Regions from separate parts of the Pseudomonas sp. SH10-3B genome, predicted to be linked through region 2. Evidence: predicted binding sites of a transcription regulator. Region 2 holds the regulator's gene; the other holds the start of a gene.
The links. Region 2 encodes sigma-54, which starts transcription at its own class of promoters, with help from an activator protein. Its sites were predicted from a motif close to ANTGGCATNNANNTTGCTNT; they were not measured.
Positions count from the first base shown of each region.

Region 1: glnA (glutamate--ammonia ligase) is a predicted target of sigma-54. The motif match lies at 2,173-2,192, and genes of this name have one in related genera.

Region 1 covers NZ_JAFLXD010000068.1:11,494-15,824, forward strand. The annotation lists gene J1G35_RS28755 (chorismate mutase) at 23-562, opposite strand; gene glnA (glutamate--ammonia ligase) at 666-2,072, opposite strand; gene thiI (tRNA uracil 4-sulfurtransferase ThiI) at 2,407-3,861, shown strand; gene typA (translational GTPase TypA) at 4,001-4,331, shown strand, end outside.
Region 2 covers NZ_JAFLXD010000001.1:173,532-177,862, reverse strand. The annotation lists gene rapZ (RNase adapter RapZ) at 1-73, opposite strand, end outside; gene ptsN (PTS IIA-like nitrogen regulatory protein PtsN) at 76-540, opposite strand; gene raiA (ribosome-associated translation inhibitor RaiA) at 551-856, opposite strand; gene J1G35_RS00855 (RNA polymerase factor sigma-54) at 932-2,425, opposite strand; gene lptB (LPS export ABC transporter ATP-binding protein) at 2,623-3,348, opposite strand; gene lptA (lipopolysaccharide transport periplasmic protein LptA) at 3,348-3,881, opposite strand; gene lptC (LPS export ABC transporter periplasmic protein LptC) at 3,868-4,331, opposite strand, start outside.

The DNA of each region.
Region 1 (4,331 bases), on a different contig from region 2:
AAAATGATGTGGGTGTCATCCGTTATTCGCCTGTGCGGATACACAGCTCGGCCGTAGCGCGGATCATCGCCAGTTGCCGCAGCGGATCGTTCAGCGGCTCATGCACTGCTTCGGCCAGCCATTGAGGGCACTGCGGGTCGGTACGCTGCGGGGTGAAGTCAGCCAATTGCTGCAGCAGGCGTTTCTGCAGCTCATCCAATTGCGGGCGTATCTGCTTCACCAGGTCCGGGCGCGGATCGTCCGGTGCCTTGCCCTGGAACTGCCAGTCGGACAGGTGGGTGTACTGCACCAGTTTGTTCGCCTCGATCTGCGCCGAAAAAAATTGCTCGGCGGTGGCGGGCGCCAATTTGTAGCTCGGTGCCTGGGTCATGACGCTGGCGATCACCTCTTGTTCGCGCTTTTTGTCTTCTACAGGTTTTTTGCTGTCCCATTTGCTCAGGGCCACCTGGTCGGCGATCTCCAGGCGTTCGGCGATGCTGTTGAGCAGCGGCTCAAGAGTGGGTGGCGCAGCCAATGCACTGGCGCTGAAAAACACTAAAGCGAATGCAAGTCGACGTTTCAATGCTGATCTCCTTATGGGAGGGGGAGCGGGTTAATTCCTGGGCAAAAAAAGACCTCCCGAAGGAGGCCTTTTTCAGCACGCTACGTCAAGCAGCGCTACCGGATCAGCAGCTGTAGTACAGCTCGTATTCCAGTGGGTGTACGAAGGTGCGTACTTTGATTTCTTCTTCGCTTTTCAGCTCGATGTAGGCATCGATGAAGTCGTCGCTGAATACGCCGCCTTTGGTCAGGAACGCACGGCCCTTGTCCAGCTCTTCCAAGGCTTCTTTCAGGCTGCCGCACACTTGTGGGATCTCTTTGGCCTCTTCAGGCGGCAGGTCGTACAAGTTTTTGTCGGCGGCGTCGCCAGGGTGGATCTTGTTCTGGATACCGTCCAGGCCGGCCATGACCAGGGCAGCGAAAGCCAGGTATGGGTTGGCTGCTGGATCCGGGAAGCGAGCTTCGATACGGCGAGCGCGCGGGCTGGACACGTAAGGAATACGGATCGAGGCGGAACGGTTGCGAGCCGAGTAGGCCAGCATTACCGGTGCTTCGAAACCTGGAACCAGACGCTTGTAGGAGTTGGTCGATGGGTTGGTGAAGCCGTTCAGGGCCTTACCGTGCTTGATGATGCCGCCGATGAAGTACAGGGCGGTGTCGGACAGGCCGGCATAACCTTCGCCAGCGAAGGTGTTCTTGCCTTCTTTGGCGATGGACAGGTGAACGTGCATACCCGAACCGTTATCGCCGTACAGCGGCTTAGGCATGAAGGTAGCGGTACGGCCGTAGGCATCAGCCACGTTGTGTACGCAGTACTTCAGGGTCTGGACTTCGTCAGCCTTGGCAACCAGGGTGTTGAACTTCACACCGATTTCGTTCTGGCCGGCAGTCGCCACTTCGTGGTGGTGAACTTCGATGACCAGGCCCATTTCTTCCATGGCGTTGCACATGGAGGTACGGATTTCGTGGTCGTGGTCGAACGGCGGAACTGGGAAGTAGCCACCTTTGATGCCTGGACGGTGGCCTTTGTTGCCGCCTTCCACGTCCTGGTCGGACATCCACGAACCTTGTTCGGAGAAGATCTTGAACATCGAACCGGAGATGTCGGACTTGAACTTGACCGAATCAAAGATGAAGAATTCTGGCTCTGGGCCTACGAATACGGTGTCGCCGATACCGGTCGACTTCAGGTATTCCTCGGCACGCTTGGCGATCGCACGTGGGTCGCGGTCGTAGCCTTGCATGGTCGAAGGCTCGATCACGTCGCAGACGATGATCAGCGTTGGGTCTTCGGTGAATGGGTCGAGGACGGCAGTGCTGTCGTCCGGCATCAGGATCATGTCGGAGGCTTCGATGCCTTTCCAGCCAGCGATGGAGGAACCGTCGAACATTTTGCCTTCTTCGAAGAAAGCATCATCCAGCGCGTCGCGAGCCGGCATGGTCACGTGGTGCTGAGTGCCTTTGGTGTCCGTGAAGCGCAGATCAATCCATTTAACGTCATGATCTTTGATGAGTTGAACCGACTTCGACATAGTGTCCTCCGGGTGGCTTCGGGCTGGGGTAGTGGAGTTAGCCCTTAGAATGTGGGTGATGCCGGCGCGGATAGTCCGCCATGGCAACCTGCCTCACAAGAGAGCAAATTGCATGCCAGTGCGCCAACATGGGTTTTTTGCTCCAAAAACGCCCCTATAAAGGTGCATTGCGACAAAAGCGCGAAAATGGCGCACCGCAATGTGGCGCTTCTGGTTGTAAATGCACCTCTTTAGTGCGAGTCGAGAGTTGTGCATATTAACTGGTTAAACCTTGAGCGATTTCCGCTATAATCCGCGCCCCCCTTTTTCGGCAGGCCCTGCGCGCGCTGTTTCCATGAAATTAATCGTTAAAGTCTTCCCCGAGATCACCATCAAGAGCCGACCGGTACGGATGCGTTTCATCCGTCAGTTGGCCAAGAATATCCGTGCCGTGCTCCGCGATCTGGACCCGGCTGTGGTGGTGAACGGTGTGTGGGACAACCTCGAACTGGAAACCCGCCTGACCGACGCCAAAGCCTTGAAGGATATGACCGAGCGCCTGAGCTGCATGCCGGGTATCGCGCATTTCCTGCAGGTGGATGAGTACCCGCTGGGCGACTTCGACGACATCACCGAAAAATGCAAACGGCACTTCGGCGACAGCCTTGAAGGCAAGATTTTTTCGGTGCGCTGCAAGCGTGCCGGCAAGCACCCATTCAGCTCCATGGACGTCGAGAAATACGTCGGCAGCAAGCTGCGTCGCGAGTGCGGCGCCGCCGGAATTTCCCTCAAGGCGCCGCAAATTGAAGTGCGCATGGAAATTCGCGACCAACGGTTGTTTGTGATTCACAGCCAGCACGACAGCATCGGCGGCTACCCGCTGGGCGCCCTGGAACAGACCCTGGTCCTCATGTCCGGCGGTTTCGACTCCACGGTGGCGGCCTACCAGATCATGCGCCGCGGCCTGATGAGCCACTTCTGCTTCTTTAACCTGGGCGGGCGTGCACACGAATTGGGCGTGATGGAAGTTGCGCACTTTATCTGGAAGAAGTACGGCAGCTCCCAGCGCGTGCTATTTGTGAGCGTACCGTTCGAGGAAGTGCTGGGCGAAATTCTCGGCAAAGTCGATAACAGTCATATGGGCGTAGTATTGAAGCGTATGATGTTGCGCGCTGCGTCCCGAATCGCCGATCAGTTGCAGATCGACGCGCTGGTGACCGGTGAGGCGATTTCCCAGGTTTCCAGCCAGACGCTGCCAAACCTGTCGCTGATCGACTGCGTGACTGAGAAGCTGGTATTGCGCCCGCTGATCGCCAGCCACAAACAGGACATCATCGACTTGGCAGAACAAATCGGCACCGCCGACTTTGCCAAGCATATGCCTGAATACTGCGGGGTCATTTCGGTGAACCCCAAGACCCACGCCAAGCGCAACCGCGTGGAGTATGAAGAACAACAGTTTGATATGGCGGTTCTGGAGCGTGCGCTCGAGAACGCCAAGCTGGTCCCGATCGATCGTGTTATCGACGAACTGGGCCAGGATGTGCAGATCGAAGAAGTCAGCGAAGCCCTGGCCGGCCAGATCGTTGTCGACATCCGTCACCCGGATGCCGCTGAAGATGAGCCGCTGGAAATTGCTGGCATCGACGTACAAACGCTGCCGTTCTATGCATTGAACGCGCGTTTCAAGGAACTGGATAACAGCCGTCAGTACCTGCTGTATTGCGACAAAGGCGTGATGAGTCGCCTGCATGCCCACCATTTGCTCAGTGAGGGGCATGCCAATGTGCGCGTTTATCGACCGAGCTAAGAGCCCGGGGCTGTTTGCCTGTGGCCTGCGTCACCGGCCCCCCGACTCTGCCGTCAAGCTGTAACGGCAAGGCCTGACTCTACTGTTAATCGCTGCCACGACCTGTCAGCACACCGAATCCTCTGATCGAGATACACAAGTGATCGAAAATCTACGTAACATCGCCATCATTGCTCACGTTGACCATGGTAAAACCACCCTGGTAGACAAACTCCTGCGTCAATCCGGCACCCTGGAGCGCAACGAGCTCAACGACGAGCGCGTGATGGACTCCAACGACCAGGAAAAAGAGCGCGGTATTACCATCCTGGCAAAAAACACCGCTATCAACTGGAACGGCTACCACATCAACATCGTGGATACCCCGGGCCACGCCGACTTCGGCGGCGAAGTAGAACGCGTAATGTCGATGGTTGACTCCGTTCTGCTGCTGGTTGACGCTCAAGACGGCCCTATGCCGCAAACCCGTT
Region 2 (4,331 bases):
CGTTATCCTCAAGAACATTGAGGGCGGTGCTTTTACCCGAGCCGGAGCGGCCGCTGACGATGATCAAACGCATGATTACTGCCCGTTCTGTTCATCCAGTACAACCTGGTACAGCGCCTCATTGCTCTTGGCACTGCGCAGTTTGTCGCGTACTTCCTTGCGGTCGAGCATGCTGGCGATCTGCCGGAGCAGTTCCAGGTGCGCGTCGGTGGCAGCTTCCGGGACCAGCAGGACGAACAGCAGGTCCACCGGGGCGCCGTCAATGGCGTCGAAGTCGATGGGCGCATCCAGGTGCAGCAGGGCGCTTACGGGTATTTCGCAGCCTTTGAGGCGGCAGTGAGGAATGGCGATGCCGTTACCAAAACCGGTCGAGCCGAGTTTTTCACGGGCAATCAACGCCTCGTACACGGCTTGCGTATCCAGCTCGGGCACTTCACGGCCGATCAGGTTGGCAATTTGTTCGAGGGCGCGCTTTTTACTGCCGCCCGGCACGTTCACGAGGGAACGGCCGGGGGTCAGGATGGTTTCAAGTCGGATCATGGGGGGAGAGTTAACGACCTGTACCTTGCATCAGGTGCAGATTCTTTTCCTTATGCTTTATGAGTTGGCGGTCCAGCTTGTCGTAGAGCAAGTCAATGGCCGCGTACATATCGCCATGCTCTGCATTGGCGACGAGCTTGGCATTCGGTACGTGCAGGGTGGCCTCGATTTTCTGCTTGAGCTTATCGACCTCCATGATGACCTGCACATTGGTGATCTTGTCAAAATGCCCCGCAAGCTTGTTCAGCTTGCTCTCGGTGTATTCACGTAGAGGCTTGGTGACTTCCAGTTGGTGTCCACTGATGTTGACTTGCATACAGCTTCTCCTTCGTTGCCAGTGCATAAAGCGGCGGGTAGGAATACCCGCCACTGGAACGCTGTGGCCCGCCCGTCACATCAAACGCTTACGCTCGCTGGAAGGCGCGATCCCAAGGGATTCGCGGTACTTGGCGACGGTTCGACGGGCGACCTGAATGCCTTGTGCCTCCAGTAAACCAGCGATCTTGCTGTCACTCAACGGCTTTTTCTGATTTTCCGCCGCAACCAGTTTTTTGATGATCGCGCGGATCGCCGTGGACGAGCATTCGCCGCCTTCCGAGGTGCTTACATGGCTGGAGAAAAAGTATTTCAGCTCATATATGCCCCGTGGGGTATGCATGAATTTTTGCGTGGTCACCCGGGAAATCGTCGATTCGTGCATGCCCACTGCTTCGGCGATGTCGTGCAGAACCAGCGGTTTCATTGCTTCGTCGCCATACTCCAGGAAGCCGCGCTGGTGCTCGACGATCTGGGTGGCAACTTTCATCAGGGTTTCGTTGCGGCTCTGCAGGCTCTTGATGAACCAACGGGCCTCCTGCAACTGGTTGCGCATGAACGTGTTGTCGGCACTGGTGTCGGCGCGGCGTACAAAACCGGCATATTGCGGGTTGACCCGCAGGCGTGGCACCGATTCCTGGTTCAGTTCAACCAGCCAGCGTTCGTTGTCCTTGCGCACAATCACATCGGGGACCACGTATTCGGCTTCGCTCGACTCGATCTGCGAGCCTGGGCGCGGGTTGAGGCTCTGTACCAGTTCTATGACCTGGCGCAGGTCGTCTTCCTTGAGCTTCATGCGGCGCATCAGCTGGCTGTAGTCGCGGCTACCCAGCAGGTCGATGTAATCGTTGACCAGGCGCTGCGCTTCGGCGAGCCAAGGCGTCTTGGCGGGCAGTTGACGCAGTTGCAGCAGCAGGCATTCACTGAGGGTGCGGGCACCAATGCCGGCAGGTTCGAACTGTTGGATGCGGTGCAGGACGGCTTCGATCTCGTCCAGCTCTATGTCCAGTTCCGGGTCGAAGGCCTCGAGAATCTCTTCGAGCGTCTCGTCCAGATAACCCTGGTTATTGATGCAGTCGATCAGGGTCACGGCGATCAGGCGATCGGTGTCGGACATCGGCGCGAGGTTCAGTTGCCACAACAGATGGCTCTGCAGGCTCTCGCCGGCGGAAGTGCGGGTGGTAAAATCCCACTCGTCATCGTCATTGCTGGGCAGGCTGCTGGCGCTGGTCTGATAGACGTCTTCCCAGGCGGTGTCCACGGGAAGTTCGTTGGGAATGCGTTCGTTCCAATCGCCTTCCTCAAGATTATCCACCGTGGGGGCGGTTTCCTGGTAGGAGGGTTCCTGTACGTCGGGATTGGGTTTTTGCTCGATGTTGTCAGCCAGTGGGTCTGCATTATCGAAGTCGTCGCCTTCTTCCTGGCGTTCGAGCATCGGATTGGACTCCAGGGCCTCCTGGATTTCCTGTTGCAGGTCCAGGGTCGACAATTGGAGCAGGCGGATGGCCTGTTGCAGCTGCGGTGTCATCGTCAGCTGCTGGCCCATTCTCAGGACTAGCGATGGTTTCATGGCAGGGGCTTAACACCTTATTCGCCGGCGCAATGCGCCATCCACGACAGGGCGCGTGAGCGCCAAACATAAGCAAATTATATGCCTGATATCGAGGGCTTTGCCTAGAGCGCGGTAACAATAAAAATCCAGAGGTTTTCATTGACTCCCGCGCGTCGGGCAAACGACCTGCCGCCACCTTGTTGTTGCGGGCGGTTTTACAGGCGGAACTCGTGACCCAGGTACACTTCCTTGACCAGTTCGTTGGCCAGGATGGTGGCGGAGTCGCCTTCGGCGATCAGTTGACCATCATTGACGATATAGGCAGTTTCGCAGATATCGAGGGTCTCACGGACGTTGTGGTCAGTGATCAGCACACCAATACCCTTGGCCTTGAGGTGATGGATGATCTGCTTGATGTCGCCGACCGAGATGGGGTCGACGCCGGCAAACGGTTCGTCCAGCAGGATGAACTTGGGGGCAGTGGCCAGGGCGCGGGCGATTTCCACGCGACGTCGTTCACCACCGGACAGGCTCATGCCAAGGTTGTCGCGAATGTGGTTGATGTGGAATTCCTGAAGCAGGCTTTCCAATTCTTTGCGGCGGCCGTCACGGTCGAGTTCCTTGCGGGTTTCAAGGATGGCCATGATGTTGTCGGATACCGACAGCTTGCGGAAGATCGACGCTTCCTGCGGAAGATAGCCGATACCTGCACGGGCACGCCCGTGCATTGGCTGGTGGCTCACGTCCAAGTCGTCGATCAGTACGCGACCCTGGTCCGCCTGGACCAGGCCGACGATCATATAGAAACAGGTGGTCTTGCCGGCGCCGTTGGGGCCAAGCAAGCCGACAATCTGGCCGCTGTCGATCGACAGGCTGACGTCGCGCACGACCTGACGGCTTTTATAGGCCTTGGCCAGATGCTGGGCTTTCAGGGTTGCCATTACTCGGCCTTCTTCTTCGGCTGGATAACCATGTCGATACGTGGGCGTGGCGCGGTGACCTTGCTGCCATTGGCGCGACCGGCATTGGCGATCTGCTTCACGGTGTCATAGGTGATCTTTTCACCTTCCGTGGAGTTGCCATCGGGGCTGAGCACCTTGGCCTGGTCGATCAGCACGATGCGATTCTGCTGGGCATGGTACTGGATGGTCTTGCCGTAGCCCTTCATCGGACCTGTGTCGGTAGCCGACTGCTTCTGTTCGAAGTAAGCCAGGTTGCCCACCGAGGTCACTACGTCAATATCGCCCGCCTGGGTGCGCGTCAGTGTCACCGTGTTGCCGGTGATCTTCATCGAGCCCTGGGTGATGATCACGCCGCCGGTGTAGGTGGCGACGCCTTGCTTGTCATCCAGCTGCGCATCGTCAGCGGAGATGTGGATCGGTTGCTGGCTATCGTTCGGCAGAGCCCAGGCGCTCACGCTTCCCAGTGCTGCGCCCAAACCGAGCAAAATAGGGAGAGTTTTAACGAGCCTCATACTGTCCTCTTACGTTCGATAGCAGGTGTATCCTGCTTTCTTTCAAATACGCTTTCATTCCCTTGCCAGTCGATACACCGCCAGCGCCGTCGATTCTAACGTCTTGCTCGGTCTGCGCATATTGCTTCTGTGGGAATACGGTCATGCGACTGCTGGTAATCACCGTGTCACGGTTTTTGGCGTCCGTGCGCGCAACGCGTACGGAGTCAATCAGTTCCACCTCGGTGCCGTCCGGGTTCACCTCGCCACGCTTGCTCGTGACATGCCACGGAAACTCGGTGCCGCGGTACAGGTTCAGGTCCGGATTGGTCAGCAGGGTGACTTCGGTGGCCTTCAAATGCTCGACTTTGTCCGAGGTCATTTCGTACTGCACCTTGCCGTCGGGCAGGAACTGCACGCTATAGGCATTGGTGGCGTAATAGTCGATAGCCCCTTCGTCAACCTGCGCGA